Regions from separate parts of the Kitasatospora sp. NPDC004289 genome, predicted to be linked through region 3. Evidence: riboswitches for the same ligand, from Rfam matches in the RefSeq annotation. Region 3 holds a riboswitch; each other region holds the start of a gene.
What was found. Region 3 has a riboswitch for cobalamin ahead of ACWEPF_RS31535 (ribonucleoside-diphosphate reductase subunit alpha). Riboswitches for the same ligand answer to the same signal wherever they lie in the genome.
Positions count from the first base shown of each region.

Region 1: it holds a riboswitch for cobalamin, as region 3 does, so the genes downstream of both, metE (5-methyltetrahydropteroyltriglutamate--homocysteine S-methyltransferase) here and ACWEPF_RS31535 (ribonucleoside-diphosphate reductase subunit alpha) in region 3, are expected to answer to the same signal.
Region 2: it holds a riboswitch for cobalamin, as region 3 does, so the genes downstream of both, ACWEPF_RS04230 (cobalamin biosynthesis protein) here and ACWEPF_RS31535 (ribonucleoside-diphosphate reductase subunit alpha) in region 3, are expected to answer to the same signal.

Region 1 is NZ_JBSGEL010000107.1:6,398-12,519, reverse strand. It holds gene ACWEPF_RS37230 (prenyltransferase/squalene oxidase repeat-containing protein) at 1-583, opposite strand, end outside; gene metE (5-methyltetrahydropteroyltriglutamate--homocysteine S-methyltransferase) at 962-3,271, opposite strand; cobalamin riboswitch at 3,411-3,649, opposite strand; gene ACWEPF_RS37220 (serine hydrolase domain-containing protein) at 3,859-5,034, shown strand; gene ACWEPF_RS37215 (serine hydrolase domain-containing protein) at 5,077-6,122, shown strand, end outside.
Region 2 is NZ_JBSGEL010000004.1:160,071-166,192, reverse strand. It holds gene ACWEPF_RS04250 (hypothetical protein) at 1-478, opposite strand, end outside; gene ACWEPF_RS04245 (alpha/beta hydrolase family protein) at 819-1,937, opposite strand; gene ACWEPF_RS04240 (helix-turn-helix domain-containing protein) at 2,049-2,741, opposite strand; gene ACWEPF_RS04235 (YidB family protein) at 3,063-3,590, opposite strand; cobalamin riboswitch at 3,624-3,805, shown strand; gene ACWEPF_RS04230 (cobalamin biosynthesis protein) at 3,875-4,831, shown strand; gene ACWEPF_RS04225 (cobyric acid synthase) at 4,828-6,122, shown strand, end outside.
Region 3 is NZ_JBSGEL010000065.1:573-6,694, forward strand. It holds gene ACWEPF_RS31525 (glycoside hydrolase domain-containing protein) at 1-964, shown strand, start outside; gene ACWEPF_RS31530 (ribonucleotide-diphosphate reductase subunit beta) at 1,050-2,045, opposite strand; gene ACWEPF_RS31535 (ribonucleoside-diphosphate reductase subunit alpha) at 2,078-4,495, opposite strand; cobalamin riboswitch at 4,654-4,778, opposite strand; gene ACWEPF_RS31540 (hypothetical protein) at 4,939-5,838, shown strand; gene ACWEPF_RS31545 (glycoside hydrolase family 26 protein) at 5,924-6,122, shown strand, end outside.

The DNA.
Region 1 (6,122 bases), on a different contig from region 3:
AGTTGCCCGGTGCCGCGCAGCCGAGCGCCTCGTCGGCACGGGCGCAGACCGCCCCGTCCAGGGCGGCGATCAGGTCGTGGCCGCCGAAGTCGCGCGGGTCACGGCCGACGGTCTCGGCGAGCAGGGCCACCTTGCCGAGGGAGCCTCCGGCGGCGCCGTCGGTGCCGATGCCGGTCCAGTCGTCGACCGTGAAGCCGGTGCCGTCCCGGCCCCCCTGGTCGAGGAAGTCGGCGATCCGGAGCAGCGCGGCGTCGTCGGCGCCGGTTGCCGCCAGCGCGAAGGCGGTGTCCAGGGTGAGTCCGAAGTCGGCGGACCCGGAGTCGGGGAAGGCCTCGTGGTAGTGGCCGTCGAGCAGCCGGGCCGGGTCGGTGAGGTAGTGGGCGCCCTTGGCGAGGTCGGGCGTGCGGGCTGGCGGATCGGCGAAGGCGCTGCCGGGGTGGCCGACCAGCACGGTGACGGCGGCCGTCACGGCGAGGGCGCAGGCGAGCAGGGCCGAGGTCAGACTCCGGGCCCCGTACCCGCCACCGCCCGCGCCGCTTCCCGCGCGACCGGCCCTGCCGCTGCTCCTGCTGCTGACCCTCACGGTGACTCCCTGGTCGGTCGACGAGGGGTGCCGGCGCAGCCGACGGGCCTGCCCGGGGAGCGGGCGATCCCGTCTGGACCGCGTCGTAGTCCGCGACGACGCACGTATAGCTGACGAACGTCCCGGCGCAGGCATTCCGGCTCACCCGCCCGGTGGGCGGGTCCACGGTTGCGGGTCAGCGCCGGAGTCGGACCGGCTTCCCCTGACGCCAAGGGTGGAAAGGCGGTCCATCAGACCACGGTGCGGTCAAGAGCGTCAACGATGTGTCAGATCGCTTGGGGCGCACCGTGATCGGGGTCGCGACGGTCCGTCCGGGGCGGTCCGTCCGGGGCGGGGTCAGGCGGCGCCGTGCCGCCCGACCCCGCCCCGGAGGCGCGGTCAGGCCGTCAGCTCCGCCCGTACCGTCCGGGCGGCCTCGACCAGGTTCTCGAGGGAGGCCCGGGTCTCGGGCCAGGCGCGGGTCTTCAGGCCGCAGTCGGGGTTGACCCAGAGCCGATCGGCCGGGATCGCGGCCAGGCCGGCGCGGAGCAGGGCGGCGGCCTCCTCAGCGGAGGGCACCCGGGGGGAGTGGATGTCGTACACGCCGGGCCCGACCTCTCGGGGGTAGCCGGCTCCGGAGAGCTCGTGGGCGACCTCCATGTGCGAGCGGGCCGCCTCCAGGGAGATCACGTCGGCGTCCAAGTCCTCGATGGCACCGAGGATTTCGCCGAACTCGGCGTAGCACATGTGGGTGTGCACCTGGGTGTCGGCGCGGACGCCCGAGGTGGTGAGGCGGAACGCCTCGGTGGCCCAGGCGAGGTAGGCGGCACGCTCGGCCTCGCGCAGCGGCAGGGTCTCGCGCAGGGCGGGCTCGTCGACCTGGATGACGGCTGCCCCGGCGGCCTCCAGGTCGGTGACCTCGTCCCGCAGGGCGAGGGCGACCTGGCGGGCGGTGTCGCCGAGGGGCTGGTCGTCGCGGACGAAGGACCAGGCGAGCATGGTGACCGGCCCGGTGAGCATGCCCTTGACCGGACGGTCCGTCAGGGACTGGGCGTAGCGCTGCCATTCGACGGTCATCGGGGTCGGGCGGGAGATGTCGCCGGCCAGCACCGGCGGGCGGACGTAGCGGGTGCCGTAGGACTGCACCCAGCCGTGCTGGGTGGCGAGGTAGCCGGTGAGCTGTTCGGCGAAGTACTGGACCATGTCGTTGCGCTCGGGTTCGCCGTGGACCAGGACGTCGAGGCCGGCCTTCTCCTGGTACTCGATCACCTCGCGGACCTCGTCCCGCATCCGCTCCTGGTAGGCGGCCGCGTCGATCCGGCCGGCCCGCAGGTCGGCCCGGGCGATGCGGAGTTCGGCGGTCTGCGGGAAGGAGCCGATGGTGGTGGTGGGCAGCAGCGGCAGCGCGAGCCTGGCCCGCTGGGCCGCGGCCCGCTCCGGGTAGGCCTGCCCGCGGTGGGCGTCGGTCTCGGTGGTGGCCGCGACCCGGGCCCGGACGGCCGGGTCGTGGGTGATCGGGGAGCCGGCCCGGGAGGCCAGGTCGGCACGGTTGGCGGCGAGTTGGGGCGCGATGGTGTCGGTGCCCTCGCGCAGACCGCGGGCGAGCAGGCTGACCTCGGTGGTCTTCTGGCGGGCGAAGGAGAGCCAGCGGGCGATCTGCGGGTCGATGTCGCGCTCGGCGGCGGAGTCCAGCGGGACGTGCAGCAGCGAGCAGGACGGGGCGACGTCCACCCGGTCGGCCAGGCCGAGCAGGGTGGCCAGGGTCGCGAGCGACTTCTCCAGGTTGTTGATCCAGATGTTGCGGCCGTCCACCACTCCGGCGACCAGGCGCTTGCCGGGCAGGCCGCCGACGGCGGCGAGGTCGGCCAGGTTGGCGGCGGCCGGGCCGGTGAAGTCGAGGCCGACGCCCTCGACCGGGGCCTTGGCGAGGACCTTCAGAGCGTCGCCGACCCGGTCGAAGTAGGTGGTGACCAGGATCTTCGGACGCTCCGTCAGCGCGCCGAGGTCACGGAACACCCGGGTGGCGGCGTTGAGTTCGGCGGGGGTGCGGTCCTGGACCAGGGCGGGTTCGTCGAGCTGGACCCACTCGGCGCCGGCGGCCTTGAGCTCGGCCAGCAGCTGGGCGTAGACCGGCAGCAGGCGGTCGAGCAGGGTGATCGGCTGGAAGTCGGAGGCCACGCCGGGTGCGGGCTTGGCGAGCAGCAGGTAGGTCAGCGGGCCGACCAGGACCGGGCGGCCCTTGTGGCCGAGCGCGATCGCCTCGCGGAGCTCGCCGACCGCCTTGGCGGAGTTCGCCGCGAAGACCGTGTCCGGGCCCAACTCCGGCACCAGATAGTGGTAGTTGGTGTCGAACCACTTGGTCATCTCCAGCGGAGCGACGTCCTGGTTGCCACGGGCCATGGCGAAGTAGCCGTCCAGCGGGTCGGCCTGCACGGCGGCACGGTGACGGGCCGGGATCGCGCCGACGGCCACGGTGGTGTCCAGCACGTGGTCGTAGAACGAGAAGTCCCCGGTGGGGACTTCGGTGATGCCCACCCCGGCGAGGCTGCGCCAGTTGGCGCACCGGAGTTCGGCGGCGGTGGAGTGGAGGGCGTCGGCGGTGACGGTGCCCTTCCAGTAGCCCTCGATCGCCTTCTTCAGCTCACGGTTCGGCCCCTGTCGGGGGTAGCCGTGGACGGTGGCCTGCGAGGCGGTGGTGCTGGTGGTCACGGAGACTCTCCTTCGCGAGTCGCGCTGCGATCCCGGGAGGGCGCGCGGGCGAGGAGGTGTGACAGTGCGGACGCGGCACCAGGATGTGCCCGTCCGTTCCGTCGACCCGCCCACGAGGTCACCGAGATCACCGCGTGCGGGGTGCACGCGGGCAGTGGCAGGTCTTCGGACTCGCGGGCACGTCCGTCCTGGACAGGGCGGACACCTAGTGGCCGTCGCTTCCCGGGCCCGTCACGGGCCCAGTGCGTGTGACGGCGGTCGTTCCCACTCACCGCTGCGGGGCAGTCCCGGAATGGCCAGATGAAAGGCGTCACCGGGTTCCCTCTTGCGACGCACCTGACCGGCTGTCAGGGCGAACCGACTGCGGTTCCCACCCTAGGCCCCCGCGCCGGTCCTGTCCCGCACGTCCGCATGTCGGAAGCGGCTTCGAGACGGGCCCAGGACCACGGTCCCGGGGGCGGGCCCGCCCCCGGAGCACGTTCCCGGAGGTCATCTCGTCCCGGACGACGACGGATTGACGGTCCGTCGGATGGTCCTCTGGAAGGGCGCCGGGACGAGGTCCGGCGCTCGAACAGGAGGGCCCGACGATGAACGAGCACGCACCGCAGCAGCACCGCCCGACCCGCGGCACCACCCGCCGCACCACCCGCCGAGGGGTGGCCGCGGCCGTCACCGCCGCGACCACCGCCGCCGTGCTGGCCGGTGCCCTGGCACCGGCCGAGGCCTTCGCCGGCCCACGGCCGGACGCCGTGCAGCAGCGCCTGGACGCCCTGGTCAAGAACGACGGCGTGCCCGCGGCCCTGGCCACCGTCAAGGGCCGCGACGGCCGCAGCCGCACCTACACCGCCGGTGTCGGCGACGCGGTCACCAAGGCCAAGGTGCCGGTGGACGGGCAGGTGAGGATCGGCAGCAACACCAAGGCGTTCACCGCCGTGCTGGTGCTCCAGCTGGTCGCCGAGGGCAAGGTCGCCCTGGACGCGTCCGTCGACACCTACCTCCCGGGCCTGGTGCGCGGGGAGGGCATCGACGGCCGGAAGATCACGGTCCGTCAGCTGCTCCAGCACACCAGCGGCCTGCCCGAGTACGTGAACCAGGGCGCGGTCCTGAGCGACCCCGGGCGCTACTACGAGCCGCGCGAACTCCTCGACGCCGCACTGGCCCAGAAGGCCCACTCCGCGCCCGGCACCCAGTGGGAGTACAACAACACCAACTACCTGCTGGCGGGCCTGATCATCCAGAAGGTCACCGGGCGTCCGCTCGGCGAGGAGATCACCAAGCGGGTCATCGACCGGATCGGCCTGCGGCACACCTACTTCCCCGCTCCCGGGGACCGGACGATCCACGAGGCCCACCCCAAGGGGTACCAGCGCACCGCCGACGGCTCGCTGCGCGACTACAGCGAGCTGGACCCGTCCTGGGGCTGGGCGGCCGGTGCCGTCGTGTCGACCAACAGCGACGTCAACCGGTTCTACGGCGCGCTGCTGGCCGGCCGGCTGCTGCCCGCGGCCCAGCTGGCCGAGATGCGCACCACCGTCCCCGCCGAGGCGATCGGCCCCGGTGCCCGCTACGGGCTCGGGCTGGTCAGCCGACCGCTCTCCTGCGGCGGCCTCGCCTGGGGCCACGGCGGGGCGATCCCGGGCTTCGAGACCGTCGGCGGCGCCACCGAGGACGGACGGGCCGTCAACGTCGCGGTGACCACCATCCCGAACCCCGAGACCGCGAAGCGCGTGGAGCAGGTGGTGGACGCGGCGCTCTGCCGCTGACCCCCGCCCCCGGCACAGTTCCCCCGTACCAGTGGAGTCCTGATGAACCAACACGCCCTGCAGCGGCTGCGGTACGCCGTGACGGCGACCGCCGCCGCCGGGCTCGCCCTGACCGCCTTCGCCCCGGCCCCGGCCGAGGCCTCCGCCGGGCCGCGCCCGGACGTCGTGCAGCAGCGCCTCGACGCGCTGGTGAAGGACGACGGGATGCCCGCCGCCCTGGCCACCGTCAAGGGCCGCGACGGCCGCAGCCGCACCTACACCGCCGGTGTCGGCGACCTGGCCACCGGCTCCCGGGTCCCGGTGGACGGGCAGATCCGGGCCGGCAGCAACACCAAGGCGTTCACCGCCGTGGTGGTGCTCCAGCTGGTCGCCGAGGGCAAGGTCGCCCTGGACGCGTCCGTCGACACCTACCTGCCCGGCCTGCTGCGCGGGGAGGGCATCGACGGACGGAGGACCACGGTCCGTCAGCTGCTCCAGCACACCAGCGGCCTGCCCGACTACATGGACGCCCCCGCGCAGGCCGATTTCACCACCATCCAGTACCGCTACTTCGAGCCGCGCGAACTCCTCGACGGGGCACTGGCGCAGCGGGCCCGGTTCGCGGCCGGGACCTCCTGGGAGTACAGCAACACCAACTACCTGGTGGCCGGCCTGCTGATCCAGAAGGTCACCGGCCGCCCGTACGGGGAGGAGGTCACCCAGCGGGTCATCGACCGGATCGGCCTGCGCCGCACCTACGTCCCGGCGGTCGGCGAGACCGCCATCCGGGAGGCCCATCCGCACGGCTACCTGCGCACCGCACCGGGCGCGCCGCTGGTCGACTACACCGCGATGGACGCCTCGATGGCCTGGGCGGCGGGGGCGGTGGTGTCCACCAACTCCGACCTGAACGCCTTCTACGGAGCGCTCCTGACGGGCCGTCTGCTGCCCGCCGCCCAGCTGGCCGAGATGCGCACCACCGTCCCGGCCGAGCTGTTCGGCCCCGGCGTCCGCTACGGCCTGGGCATCCAGAGCCGGCCCCTGAGCTGTGGCGGGCTGGTCTGGGGCCACGGCGGCACTTCCCCGGGCCACCGCACCCGGGGCGGCGC
Region 2 (6,122 bases), on a different contig from region 3:
ACAGCGCCGACCAGCCGCGGATCACGGCCTCGTCGTCGTGCTCCCAGGCGTGCAGCCGCCAGCCGGGTGCGGCACCGCCCTCGCGGGCCTCCACCAGGCCGACCAGCAGTGCCTGGCCCCAGGCGCGGGCAGCGGCCCCCACGGTCATCGCCAGGGCCTTCCCGGCGGCGCGGGCGTCCTCGGGGAGGAGCTCCCCACGCTTGTCCACGTGCTCCAGCTCACCCGCCCAGCGGGCGATCCGGACCGCGTCGGCGAGCATCCGCCGGGCCAGCGGGGCCAGCTCGGAGGGGGCCGGGAGGCCATCGGGAACCGGCACCCGGCCCCGGCCGGGCTTGGGTGCGGGCGTGCGGCGGCGCGGGGCGCCCGGCTGCACTGTGTCGGGCCGACGGGCCGAACCGGGGAGACGGGTCACCGTCGCACCGGTACCGGTCTTCGGCGGGAGCGGGGCATCACGGTCGCGCGGATTCCGAGACGTCACGCCGTGCAGTCTTCCCCGTGTACGGGCCTCCTGTCACATCGGCTTTTCGCGCGAGCGGTGCAAACCCGACCGAGAAGGTCATTTCTTCGGTCACACAAGGCACTGGAGCGGCCATGGGATGCCCCGGGGGCGCGAGGCTCTGCTGATGTGCGGCTCCGCCGCGTGGGCACGCGACGGGCGGCAGAACCGGCCTGGCCGGCGGCGGTGGTCACTCCGGGGGCGCGGGGAACTGCGCGAGGACGGAAGGCGGCTCACCTGCACCTGATCCGCCGTCAGCCAGTTGCAGGTGCTGCCGTCCCCCTGCGCGCAGTTCCCCGCGCCCCTGGTGTAACCACTTCCGTCAGAGGAGGGGCGTGAGCCAGCGGCGGAGGGATTCGGTGTAGGGGGTGGGGGCGGCGTTCCAGAGGGCGGCGTGTTCGGCGTGGGGGACGGGGTGGAGGCTGACCAGGTCGCCGCGGAGGTCGGCCAGGCGGGCGGCGGCGGACCAGGGGGCGATGGAGTCGTCCGGGCTGTGCAGCAGGAGGGTGGGGACGTGCAGGTCGGTGCCGGAGGCGAGGCGGGCGAAGCCGGCCAGGTCGACGCCGGCCCGGCCCTCGGCCGCGAGGGCGCCGAGTTCGGCGACGGCGGCCGGGACGCCGGCCCGGGCGCGTTCGCGGCGGACCGTCCGGGACCAGTCGAGCACCGGCGAGTCCAGCACCAGCCCGGCGATCGACTCCCGGAAGGCCGAGCGGGCGGCGGTCTGGAGCGCCATGGTGGCGCCGGTGGACCAGCCGTAGAGGATCACCTTCCCCGCACCGCTCTCCAGGGCCAGCCGGATCGCCGCCTCGACGTCCTCCCACTCGGTCTCGCCGAAGTGGGTGAGGCCGTCCGGTGAGTCGGGGGCGCCCTGGTCGCCGCGGTAGGTGACGGTGAGGGTGGGGAGCTCCAGGGCGCGCAGGGTCGGGATGACCGGGAGGGCCTGGGTGCGGTCGGCGCCGGGGCCGTGCACCAGCAGGACCCAGGTGCCGCGCTTGCCGGGGGTGTACCAGGCGGGGAGGTCGCCGTGCTCGCCGGCGGCGATGGTGTCGGTGTGGTCGATGCCGAGCGCGGTGCGCGGGTCGCCGGTGAGCACCCGCGGGGTGAACTCGACCTTGGTGCCCGGGTCGAGGGAGCCCCCGTCGACCAGCTCCAGGCGGCGGGTGACGGTCTGCGGCCCGGTGGCCAGCACCTCGCCTACCACGGCGTGCCCGCCGTTCGGCCACTCCAGCGCGTACCGGCCCGGCAGGGCGGTGGCGGAGCTGCGGGTGAGCACCACCGCGCCCGGGGCCAGGTCGTGCACCCGCAGTTCGGGGGCGCTGCCGGGCTCGGGCCGTCCGGGCCGCACCACGTTCTGGGAGGCCCGGCGGCCGATCAGCAGGACGGCCGCGCCACCGGCTCCGACGACGGCGGCGGCCACCATGGCCGCGGTTCCCCAACGCATGGGCGCTCCCGGGTGTGAGGGCGGGTCTCGGACGTTGCGGTCCATTCGACCGGGGGCGGGAGCGGGGTGCCACCGGAGTGCCGCCGTACGGGAACGGCAGCGGACGGTGCGTCAGACGGGAATGTCGGTGGGCCGGGCCGCGAGCAGTTCCCAGAAGCGCTGGAGCGGCGGCACGTCGGGCTGCTGCTCGGCGACGGGGGCGGGCGCGGCGCCCCAGTGCATCGGCACGACGTGGTCCTGCTGGAGGTCGGCGAGGACGCTCTCCAGGACGGAGCGGGGCACCGGCAGCAGCTTGGCGACCGGCTTCACCTGGCTCTGCCAGCGGCCGTCCACGCACTGCCGCAGGCACTTCTCCAGGGCGTCCTGACGGTTGGTCACCCAGGCGAAGGCCCGGAGGGTGAGGCCGAGGACCTGGGCGAGTTCCCAGGACTGCTCCGGGTCTCCGGGCCAGCTGCCGGTCAGCTCGGCCTGTTCGTAGACGCGCAGGGCCACGCCGATCCGGCGGGCGGCCTGCTCCTGGGTGAGCTCCCGGGCCACCCGGAAGTCGCGCAGGCTCGACGGGGCGGTGCCCATCAGCTGCGCCGGCGGGCACCAGAGGGCGCGGGCCAGGGCGATGAACTCGGTCTCGTCCGGGCGGTACTCCCCGGTCTCCCAGCCGATCACGTGGGTGGGCAGCAGCCGCACCCCGTGCGCGGCCATGCCGGCCGCGACCTGATCGGGCGTCAGCCCGAGGCCCACCCGGTGGGCCCTCGCGGCGGCGGGTGAGAACGGGACCGGCGTGGGGGTGGGCGGTCTGCGGCGCATGCCCAGACCGTAGGTGCGGCCCGGCTGCCGCCTGCACCCGCTGAACGCACGAACCGGATTCCCGGCCCGGGGCGCGGCGCTGGAGTTTCCTACCACTACTGACGGGTGATCACCCAGGGCCGCTCGGAGATAACGACGGCGAGGAGCGCCCCGCAGGGGCGCGGGGAACTGCGCGGGTCGGAAGGCGGCCCACCGGCAACTGAACCGCCGTCAGCCAGTTGCACCTGCTGCCGTTCCCCCGCGCGCCCGCGCGGCGGAGCCGCAGATCAGCAGAGTCTCGCGCCCCCGGGGTGACCACCTACGTCCCCCGCGCGCTGGTCGCTACATCTTGCCGAAGAGCTCCTCGATGGTGGCCGGGGTGGGGAGTTCGCCGTTGGGGGTGAGGCGGTCGACCGTCGACGGGAGGTGGGTGGCGAGGGTGTCGGCGGCCTGGTCGGGGGTGATGCCGGCGTTGCGGGCGAGCATCTCGAGTTCGCCGGGCGGGAGGGCGGCGGCGAGTTCGGGGCCGGTGACGGGGTGGTTGTCGCCGGTGCCGACCCAGGATCGGGCCTGGGAGCCGAGACCGCCCTCCGTCAGCTGCTGGAGCAGGGCGCCGAGCCCGTTGCCCCGCCCGGCGCCGTTCGCGGCCAGCGAGCCGAGCAGGATGGAGAGCAGGTTCCCCGCGCTGGCGTTCCCACCGCCGCTGCCGCCGAGCAGGCCGCTGAGGAGTTTGCCGAGATCGGTCATCGCCGTCCCTCTTGTTTCTTCCGGGTCCGGTACGGCGACGGTGCCGTGCCACGGCCAGCCTGCCGCCGCCGCAGGCGCGCCGCACGGCGGGGCGGACAACCGTGTGACCAACCCCTCCGCCACCGTTGTTGACGCCCGGTCGAGGGGCGTGGTGGGATCTTTCAGCCAATCGGAGGCAAGGAGAGGAAGCCGGTGCGAATCCGGCGCGGTCCCGCCACTGTCACCGGGGAGCACGCTCGAACCATGGTCACGACGGCCCGCCCAGGCGGCTGTTGGAAGGCCCGAGGGTGTGTCCGACCCGGAAGCCAGGAGACTCTCGCCCCCGCTACGTCGATCCAGGGCGCGGACCCTGAGTGAGGACACGCACTGATGCCGCCTGCCCGGAGCCACGCCGACTCGCCCGCACCGTGCGCCGTCTGACCCCCTTTCTGCTGGGCGCCGCCGCCGGCTACCTGGCGGACGCCCGCTTCGGCGATCCCCGGCGCGGCCATCCGGTGGCGCTGTTCGGTACGGCCGCGACGCGGCTGGAGCGCCGGATCTGGCGCGACGACCGCGCCGTGGGTGCCGCGTACACCGCCGTCTGCGTCGGGGCCGTCGCCGCGGGGGCTGCGCTGGCCGGGCGGGCCGCGCGCCGCAGCCCGGTGGCGAGTGCCGCGCTGGCCGCCGCCGCGACCTTCACGGTGCTGGGCGGCAGCTCACTGACCAAGGAGGCCCGGACCATCGGGGCCTCGCTGGAGGCCGGGGACCTGACGGCGGCCCGGGAGCGGCTGCCGCACCTGTGCGGGCGGGATCCGAGCGGCCTGGACGGGCAGCAGATCGCCCGCGCGGTGGTGGAGTCGGTGGCCGAGAACACCGCCGACGCCGTGGTGAACGCGCTCACCTGGGGGGCGCTGGCCGGGACGCCCGGGCTGCTGGCCTTCCGGGCCGTCAACACCTTGGACGCCATGGTGGGCCACCGCTCGGCGCGGTACCTGCGGTTCGGCTGGGCCTCGGCGCGGCTGGACGACGTGGCGGGCTGGCCGGGGGCGCGGCTGACCGCGCTGCTGACGGTGGCGGCCGCGCCGGAGCCGGGGACGGCCTGGCGGGTGTGGCGGCGTGACGGTTCGTCACACCCGAGCCCGAACGCCGGGCAGGCGGAGTCGGCCTTCGCGGGGGCCCTGGGGGTGCGCCTCGGGGGCACGCTGCAGTACGGGGAGCGCGTGGAGCACCGGCCGGTGCTCGGGGCGGAGCTGCGCCCCGTGGGCGTGCGGGACATCGAGCGGGCCTGCGCCCTGTCGCGCCGGGTGGGCGTGCTGGCGCTGGGCGTCGCACTGGTCGGACGGGCCGTCATCTCCGGTGCGGGCCGGAAGAGGAGGACAACGTGAGCAACGCGCTGCTGGTCGCCGGGACCACCTCGGACGCCGGGAAGAGCGTCGTGACGGCGGGCATCTGCCGCTGGCTGGCCCGGCAGGGGGTGCGGGTCGCCCCGTTCAAGGCGCAGAACATGTCGCTGAACTCCTTCGTCACCGCCGACGGCGCCGAGATCGGCCGGGCCCAGGCGATGCAGGCGCAGGCGGCCCGGGTGGAGCCGGAGGCGGCGATGAACCCGGTGCTGCTCAAGCCCGGGGCGGATGCGCGCAGCCAGGTGGTGCTGCTGGGCAAGCCGGTGGCCGAGGTCGGCGCGCTGGACTACCGGGAGCGCAAGCCGTACCTGCTGGAGCGCTCGCTGGAGTGCCTGGCGGACCTGCGCAGCCGGTTCGAGGTGGTGGTCTGCGAGGGCGCCGGTTCGCCGGCCGAGATCAACCTGCGGGACCGGGACATCGCCAACATGGGGCTGGCCACCGCGGCGAAGCTGCCCGTGGTGGTGGTCGGCGACATCGACCGGGGCGGGGTGTTCGCCGCGATGTACGGGACGCTGGCGCTGCTCTCGGCCGAGGACCAGGCGCTGGTGGCGGGCTGGTTCGTGAACAAGTTCCGGGGCGACGCGCGGCTGCTGGAGCCCGGGCTGAGGATGCTGCACGAGCTGACGGGCCGTCCGGTGCTCGGCACCCTGCCGATGCTGCCGGGCCTGTGGCTGGACGCCGAGGACTCGCTGGACCTGACCACGGTGGTGGACCGGGGCGCGGTGCGCGGGCCGGTCGGCAAGGACGTGCTGCGGGTGGCCGTGGTGCGCTTCCCCCGGCTGTCCAACTTCACCGACCTGGACGCGCTGGCCCAGGAGCCGGGCGTGCTGGTGCGCTGGGCGACCAGGGCCGAGGAGCTGGCCGACGCGGACCTGGTGGTGCTGCCCGGCACCCGGGCCACCGTGGCGGACCTGGCCTGGCTGCGCGAGCGCGGCCTGGAGCCGGTGCTGCGGGAGCGGGTGGCGGCGGGGCTGCCGGTGCTCGGGGTCTGCGGCGGGTACCAGATGCTCGGCCGGGAGATCGAGGACGAGGTGGAGTCCAGGGCCGGGCGGGTGGACGGTCTCGGGCTGCTGCCGACCCGGGTGGTGTTCGGCCGGGAGAAGGTGCTGGCCCGGCCGGTCGGCGAGGCCTTCGGCGAGCGGGTGGAGGGGTACGAGATCCACCACGGCGTGGTGACGGTCGAGGAGAGCGCCGAGGCCTTCCTGGACGGCTGCCGGGTCGGCCCGGTGTACGGCACCACCTGGCACGGGGCGCTGGAGAACGACGGCTTCCG
Region 3 (6,122 bases):
CGCCTCCGGCGCGGTGAAGGACCTGGGCACCAAGTACGAGGACCCGTACTACCCCACCCCCGACGTCATCTGGTCGGCGGCCTGGAACCAGTACGCGGACCTGTCCGACCAGGGCATGGGCCTGGCCAAGCCGTACTACTGGCTGGCCGGCGGCCGCCGGGTGCACCAGCACCGGGGCGACCACGACGAGACCTGGGGCGGCATCCGGATCAACATCGACTCCAACGTCCTGGACGTCAGCTCCGCGGCGTCGGACCGCACGGTCAAGTCCGGCCAGCGGCTCCCCAGCGGCGCCAGCCTGGCCGGCGACACCACCACGGTGACCATGCAGTCCGACGGTGACCTGGTGGCCCGGCTGAACACCCACAACGGCCCCGGCCCGGTGCTCTGGCGCAGCGGGACCTCCGGCACCCTCGGCGCCTACGCGGTGATGCAGGGCGACGGCAACTTCGTGGTGTACGGCCCGACCGGCGGCTACACCCTGGGCGGCGGCCTCTGGTCGACCGGCACCTACGGCAGCACCAACGCCAAGGTCCAGCTCCAGGCCGACGGCAACCTGGTGGTCTACCGTCCGGACGGCAGCGCCGCCTGGGGCTCCGGCACCTACCGGGTGGGGCAGACCTTCGCCTCGGGCGGGCAGCTGGGCAGCGGCAGGTGGACCCAGGGCGTCAAGGACTCGCTGGTCATGCAGGCCGACGGCAACCTGGTGATCTACAAGCTGGACGGCAGCGCCGCCTGGTCGACCGGCACCTGGAACAGCCCCGGCGCCTACCTGGTGCTGCAGGCCGACGGCAACCTGGTCCTGTACGCCCGCGGCGGCGGCCCGACCACCGGCGGCGCCCTCTGGTCCGCCGGCACCTGGGGCAACCCGGGCGCCCGGCTGACCCTGCAGGACGACGGCAACCTGGTGATCTACCGTCAGGACGGCAGCCCCGTCTGGTCCTCCGGGACCTGGATGGGCTGACCGGCCCGCACCGTGAGGACGGAGGGCCCCGACGCGATCGCGTCGGGGCCCTCCGTCCGTTCGGACTCCGGTGGTCCGGGGCGGCCTAGAAGTCGTCGTCGAAGGCGACCGAGCCCTCGACCGCGACCTGGTAGGCGGAGACCCGGCGCTCGAAGAAGTTGGTCAGCTCCTGGACGTTCTGCAGCTCCATGAAGCCGAACGGGTTGCTGGAGCCGTACCGGACCGGCAGGCCGAGGCGGGCCAGGCGCTGGTCGGCCACGGCCTCCAGGTACTGGCGCATCGACTCGGTGTTCATGCCGGGCAGGCCCTCGCCGCAGAGGTCCTGGGCGAACTGGAGCTCGGCCTCGACGGCCTCCTCCAGCATCTCGGTGACCTGCTTGGCCATCTCGTCGTCGAAGAGGTCGGGCTCCTCCTCGCGGACGGTGTCCACCACCGAGAAGGCGAAGTCCATGTGCATGGACTCGTCCCGGAACACCCAGTTGGTGCCGGTGGCCAGGCCGTGCAGCAGGCCGCGGCTGCGGAACCAGTACACGTACGCGAAGGCGCCGTAGAAGAACAGGCCCTCGACGCAGGCCGCGAAGCAGATCAGGTTGAGGAGGAACGCGCGGCGGTCCTCCTTGGTCTGCAGCGAGTCGATGTGGTCGACCGCGTTCATGTACTTGAAGCAGAACTGCGCCTTCTGGTGGATGGAGGGGATGTTCTCCACCGCCGCGAAGGCCGCCGCGCGGTCGTCCGGGTCGGGCAGGTAGGTGTCGAGCAGCGTCAGGTAGAACTGGACGTGCACGGCCTCCTCGAACAGCTGCCGGGACAGGTAGAGCCGGGCCTCGGGGGAGTTGATGTGCTTGTAGAGGCTCAGCACCACGTTGTTGGCGACGATCGAGTCACCGGTGGCGAAGAAGGCGACCAGCCGGCCGATCATGTGCCGCTCGCCCTCGCTCAGCTTGGCGAGGTCGGCGACGTCGGAGTGCAGGTCCACCTCCTCCACGGTCCAGGTGTTCTTGATCGCGTCCCGGTACCGGTCGTAGAACGACGGGTAGCGCATCGGACGGAGCGTCAGCTCGAAGCCCGGGTCGAGCAGCATCTTCTCGCGGCCGGGGGTCTCGGGGGTGGTGCTCACTGGCAGGCCTCGCAGGACTCGGGGTTCTCCAGGGAGCAGGCCAGCGCGGCCTCCTCCTCCGGGGTGAGGGTCGGGGCGCCCACGGTCACCGGGACCGGGGCGGCGGCGCGGGCGGCGCCGGTGGCGGCCTGGGCGATCCGGGTGGCCGGGCGCGAACGCAGGTAGTAGGTGGTCTTCAGACCGACCTTCCAGGCGTAGGCGTACATCGAGGAGAGCTTGCCGATGGTCGGCGCCGCCATGAAGAGGTTCAGGGACTGGCTCTGGTCGATGTAGGGCTGACGGGCGGCGGCCAGGTCGATCAGCGCGCGCTGCGGCAGCTCCCAGGCGGTGCGGTAGAGCGAACGGACCTCGCCGGGCAGCCAGTTGAAGTCCTGCACCGAGCCGTTGGACTCGCGCAGCGCGTCCCGGGTCTGCTGGTCCCAGACGCCCAGCTCCTTGAGCTCGCGGACCAGGTACGGGTTGACCTGGAGGAACTCGCCGGAGAGGGTCTCGCGCTTGAAGAGGTTGGAGACCTGCGGCTCGATGCACTCGTAGACGCCGGCGATCGAGGCGATGGTCGCGGTCGGCGCGATGGCCAGCAGCAGCGAGTTGCGCAGGCCGGTCTCGGCGATCCGGGCGCGCAGCGCGTCCCAGCGGTCGGCCCACGCGGGGGTGACGCCGAAGTGGTCGATGTGCAGCTGGCCGCGGGCGGCCCGGGTCTCGCCGTACGCCTCGTGGCGGCCGAACTGCTCGGCCAGCTCGCTGGAGCGCTCGTAGGCGGTGAGCATGATGCGCTCGGCGATCAGCGTGGAGAGCTGCTTGGCCTCGGCGGAGTCGAAGTCCAGGCGGAGCTGGAAGAAGACGTCCTGAAGACCCATCACCCCGAGGCCGACCGGCCGCCAGCGGGAGTTGGAGGTCCCGGCCTCGGTGGTCGGGTAGAAGTTGATGTCGATGACCCGGTCCAGGAAGGTCACGGCGGTGCGCACGGTGGCGTCCAGCCGCTCCCAGTCCATCGCGTTCACCAGGTCGGCGACGGTGGCGCCCGCGGCGACGTGGGCGCCCAGGTTGACCGAGCCGAGGTTGCAGACGGCGGTCTCGGAGTCGTCGGTGACCTCGATGATCTCGGTGCAGAGGTTCGAGGAGTGCACCACGCGGCCGGGCAGCGCGGTCTGGTTGGCGGCCCGGTTGGAGGCGTCCTTGAAGGTCATCCAGCCGTTGCCGGTCTGCGCCAGGGTGCGCATCATCCGGGCGTAGAGGGTCTGCGCCGGGATGGTGCGGACGGCCTTGCCGGCCTGCTCGGCCTTGAGGTAGGCCTCGTCGAACTCGGCGCCCCAGAGGTCGACCAGCTCGGGCACGTCGGCCGGGGAGAACAGCGACCAGTCGGCGTTGGCGTTCACCCGGCGCATGAACTCGTCCGGGATCCAGTGCGCGAGGTTCAGGTTGTGGGTCCGGCGGGCCTCCTCGCCGGTGTTGTCGCGGAGCTCCAGGAACTCCTCGATGTCCGCGTGCCAGGTCTCCAGGTAGACGCAGGCCGCGCCCTTGCGGCGGCCGCCCTGGTTCACCGCGGCGACCGAGGAGTCCAGGGTGCGCAGGAACGGGACGATGCCGTTGGACTTGCCGTTGGTGCCGCGGATCAGGCTGCCGCGCGAGCGGATCCGGGAGTAGGAGAGGCCGATGCCGCCGGCGTGCTTGGAGAGCCGGGCGATCTGGGCGTACCGGTTGTAGATCGAGTCCAGGTTGTCCAGCGGCGAGTCCAGCAGGTAGCAGGAGGACATCTGCGGGTGCTTGGTGCCGGAGTTGAACAGCGTCGGGGAGCTGGTCAGGTACTCCAGACGGCTCATCAGCTTGTAGAGCTCGGCCACCTCGGCCACCGACTTCTCGGTGTCGCCGACCGCCAGGCCCGCCGCGACCCGGAGCAGGAAGTGCTGCGGGGTCTCGATCACCTGACGGGTGATCGGGTGGCGCAGCAGGTAGCGGGACTGCACGGTGCGCAGGCCGAAGTACTCGAAGCGGTCGTCGCCGGCCGTGTCGATCAGACCGTTGAAGGCGGCCGCGTGCTTGGCCACGAAGGCCGCGGTGACGTCGCCGATCAGGCCCTCGGCGTGGCCGACGGCGATCGAGGCGGCGAAGGAGACGGCGCCCTGCGAGACGGCCTCGTCCTGGATCTCCAGGGCGAGCAGCCGGGCCGCGAGCTTCGAGTACTGCGGGTCCTCGGCGATCATCGAGGCGGCAGCCTCCACGGCGAGGCCGCGCAGCTCGGCGAAGTCCGACCCGGCGTGCCGGCCGCGCAGCGCAGCGGCCGCGACGTGGCCCGGGTCCACCTGGGGGAGGTCGGCGCTGCGGTCCGTGAGGAGCCGGAGGAGGGCGGCGCCCGGGTCGGTCCGGTCTTCGGCGGTTCCCTGGGCGGGCAGGGCAACTGAGGCAGCGATGGTCAAGGCGCTTCTCTCCTGGCGGCGGCGGTCGGCATGGCTGCCGGGCCGAATCGGGCGCAGGGGAGTACGGCGCGGACACCGTCACGGCGCGCGCGATCCACCCCCGGCCCACCCGCGAGGCCCGGACGTCACTGCTGTGCTCCAAGGCGTCTGCGGGGAAGCCGTGTGGCACACCGTCGGCAGGTCACCGGACTCGCGGGCGGTCGTACCGGAAGCCCGCTCACCGTTGCGGGGCAGTCCCGGACTTCCACCGGAGTTCCCCTGCATCGACAGCGAGAGCGAGCATACATGTAGTGCTACCTGGCTCGGCGGACCCCACATCTTGTGTGGTGTCGTGTAGCGCAGTGGTGGCCCGCAGTGATGGGCGTACGCCCGGCGGGAGGCCTTGCCAGGACCCGGGACCGCCCCTGTCTGGGGGTTCCGGCGATGGCCTAGGATCTGCGCACATGAGTGATGGGGTGGGCATGAACGGTGGCAACGGGCAGCAGCCCGGTCAGGAGTACCCGCAGTACCAGCAGCAGTATCCGGCGTTCGGCCCGCCGCCCGGCGGACCGGACTGGGACGCGATGGCGCAGCGGGCGCAGGACGACGCCAAGCGCAAGACCCGGATGCGGCTGCTGCTCGGCGTGGTCGCGCTCGCGGTCGTCGGCGGGCTGGTCGCGGTGGCGGTCTCGGTGTCCTCGAAGGGCGGCGACCCGGTGGCCAAGCCGACCGGAGCGGCCTCGAACAGCCCCACGGCCGGGAAGACCGGCTCCAGCCCGACGGCCACCGCGGGGGAGAGCAAGGCGCCCGTGCCGGCCCCCGGGACCCCGCTCGCGGGTGACGACGCGTCGCTCAAGGCCATCTGGGACGCGAGCACGGACAAGGCCGCGGTGGACCCGGCCGCGTTCTTCCCCGACCAGACCATCGACTTCGGCGGCGCCACCTGGACGCGGCGCAGCGCGACGACGGTCACCCCGTGCTGGCACGCCATCACCGGCGGGCTCGCGGACGTGATCGAGAATCAGGGCTGCCGGCAGGTGCTGCGGGCCACCTACGTGCTGAACGACAGCGCCGTGGTGGTCGGCGTGGCGGTCTTCGACAAGCGGCTCCAGGCGGAGACGGCGACGAACAACGTCAACGGGCAGATCAAGGGCCTCCAGGTGGAGGGCATGAAGGACTTCTGCCAGGAGGTGGGCTGCGCGAACACGCACGGCTCGCTCGGCCGGTTCGCCTACTTCACGGCCGCGGGTTCGGCGAAGGAGGGCGGCGTCGTCGCGGACAAGGTCGCCACCGACGCCGGGCCGGGCTTCGCCGCCCGGGTGCGCGCGACGCTGGAGAAGCGGGCCCTCTCGCAGGCCGGCTGACCGGTGTGACCCGGAGTCAGCTCCGCCCGGTGGTCCGGATACTGTCTCCCCGTCAAGGATGATCAGGATCGTTCAGGGGGAGTCCGTGAGATCTCTGCGGGGCCGGCACGGCGGTGCTGTGACGCTGGCCGCCGTGACGCTGGCCGCCTCGGTCGTGTGCGCGACGGTGATAGCGGTCAGCGGTGCGGAGGACGGGACGGGGCCCGCCGCGGCCCCGACCTCGTCCGGGCCCGACCCGACCTCGTCCCCGACGCCGCGTCCGGTCCCGGCCGACCTGGGCAAGG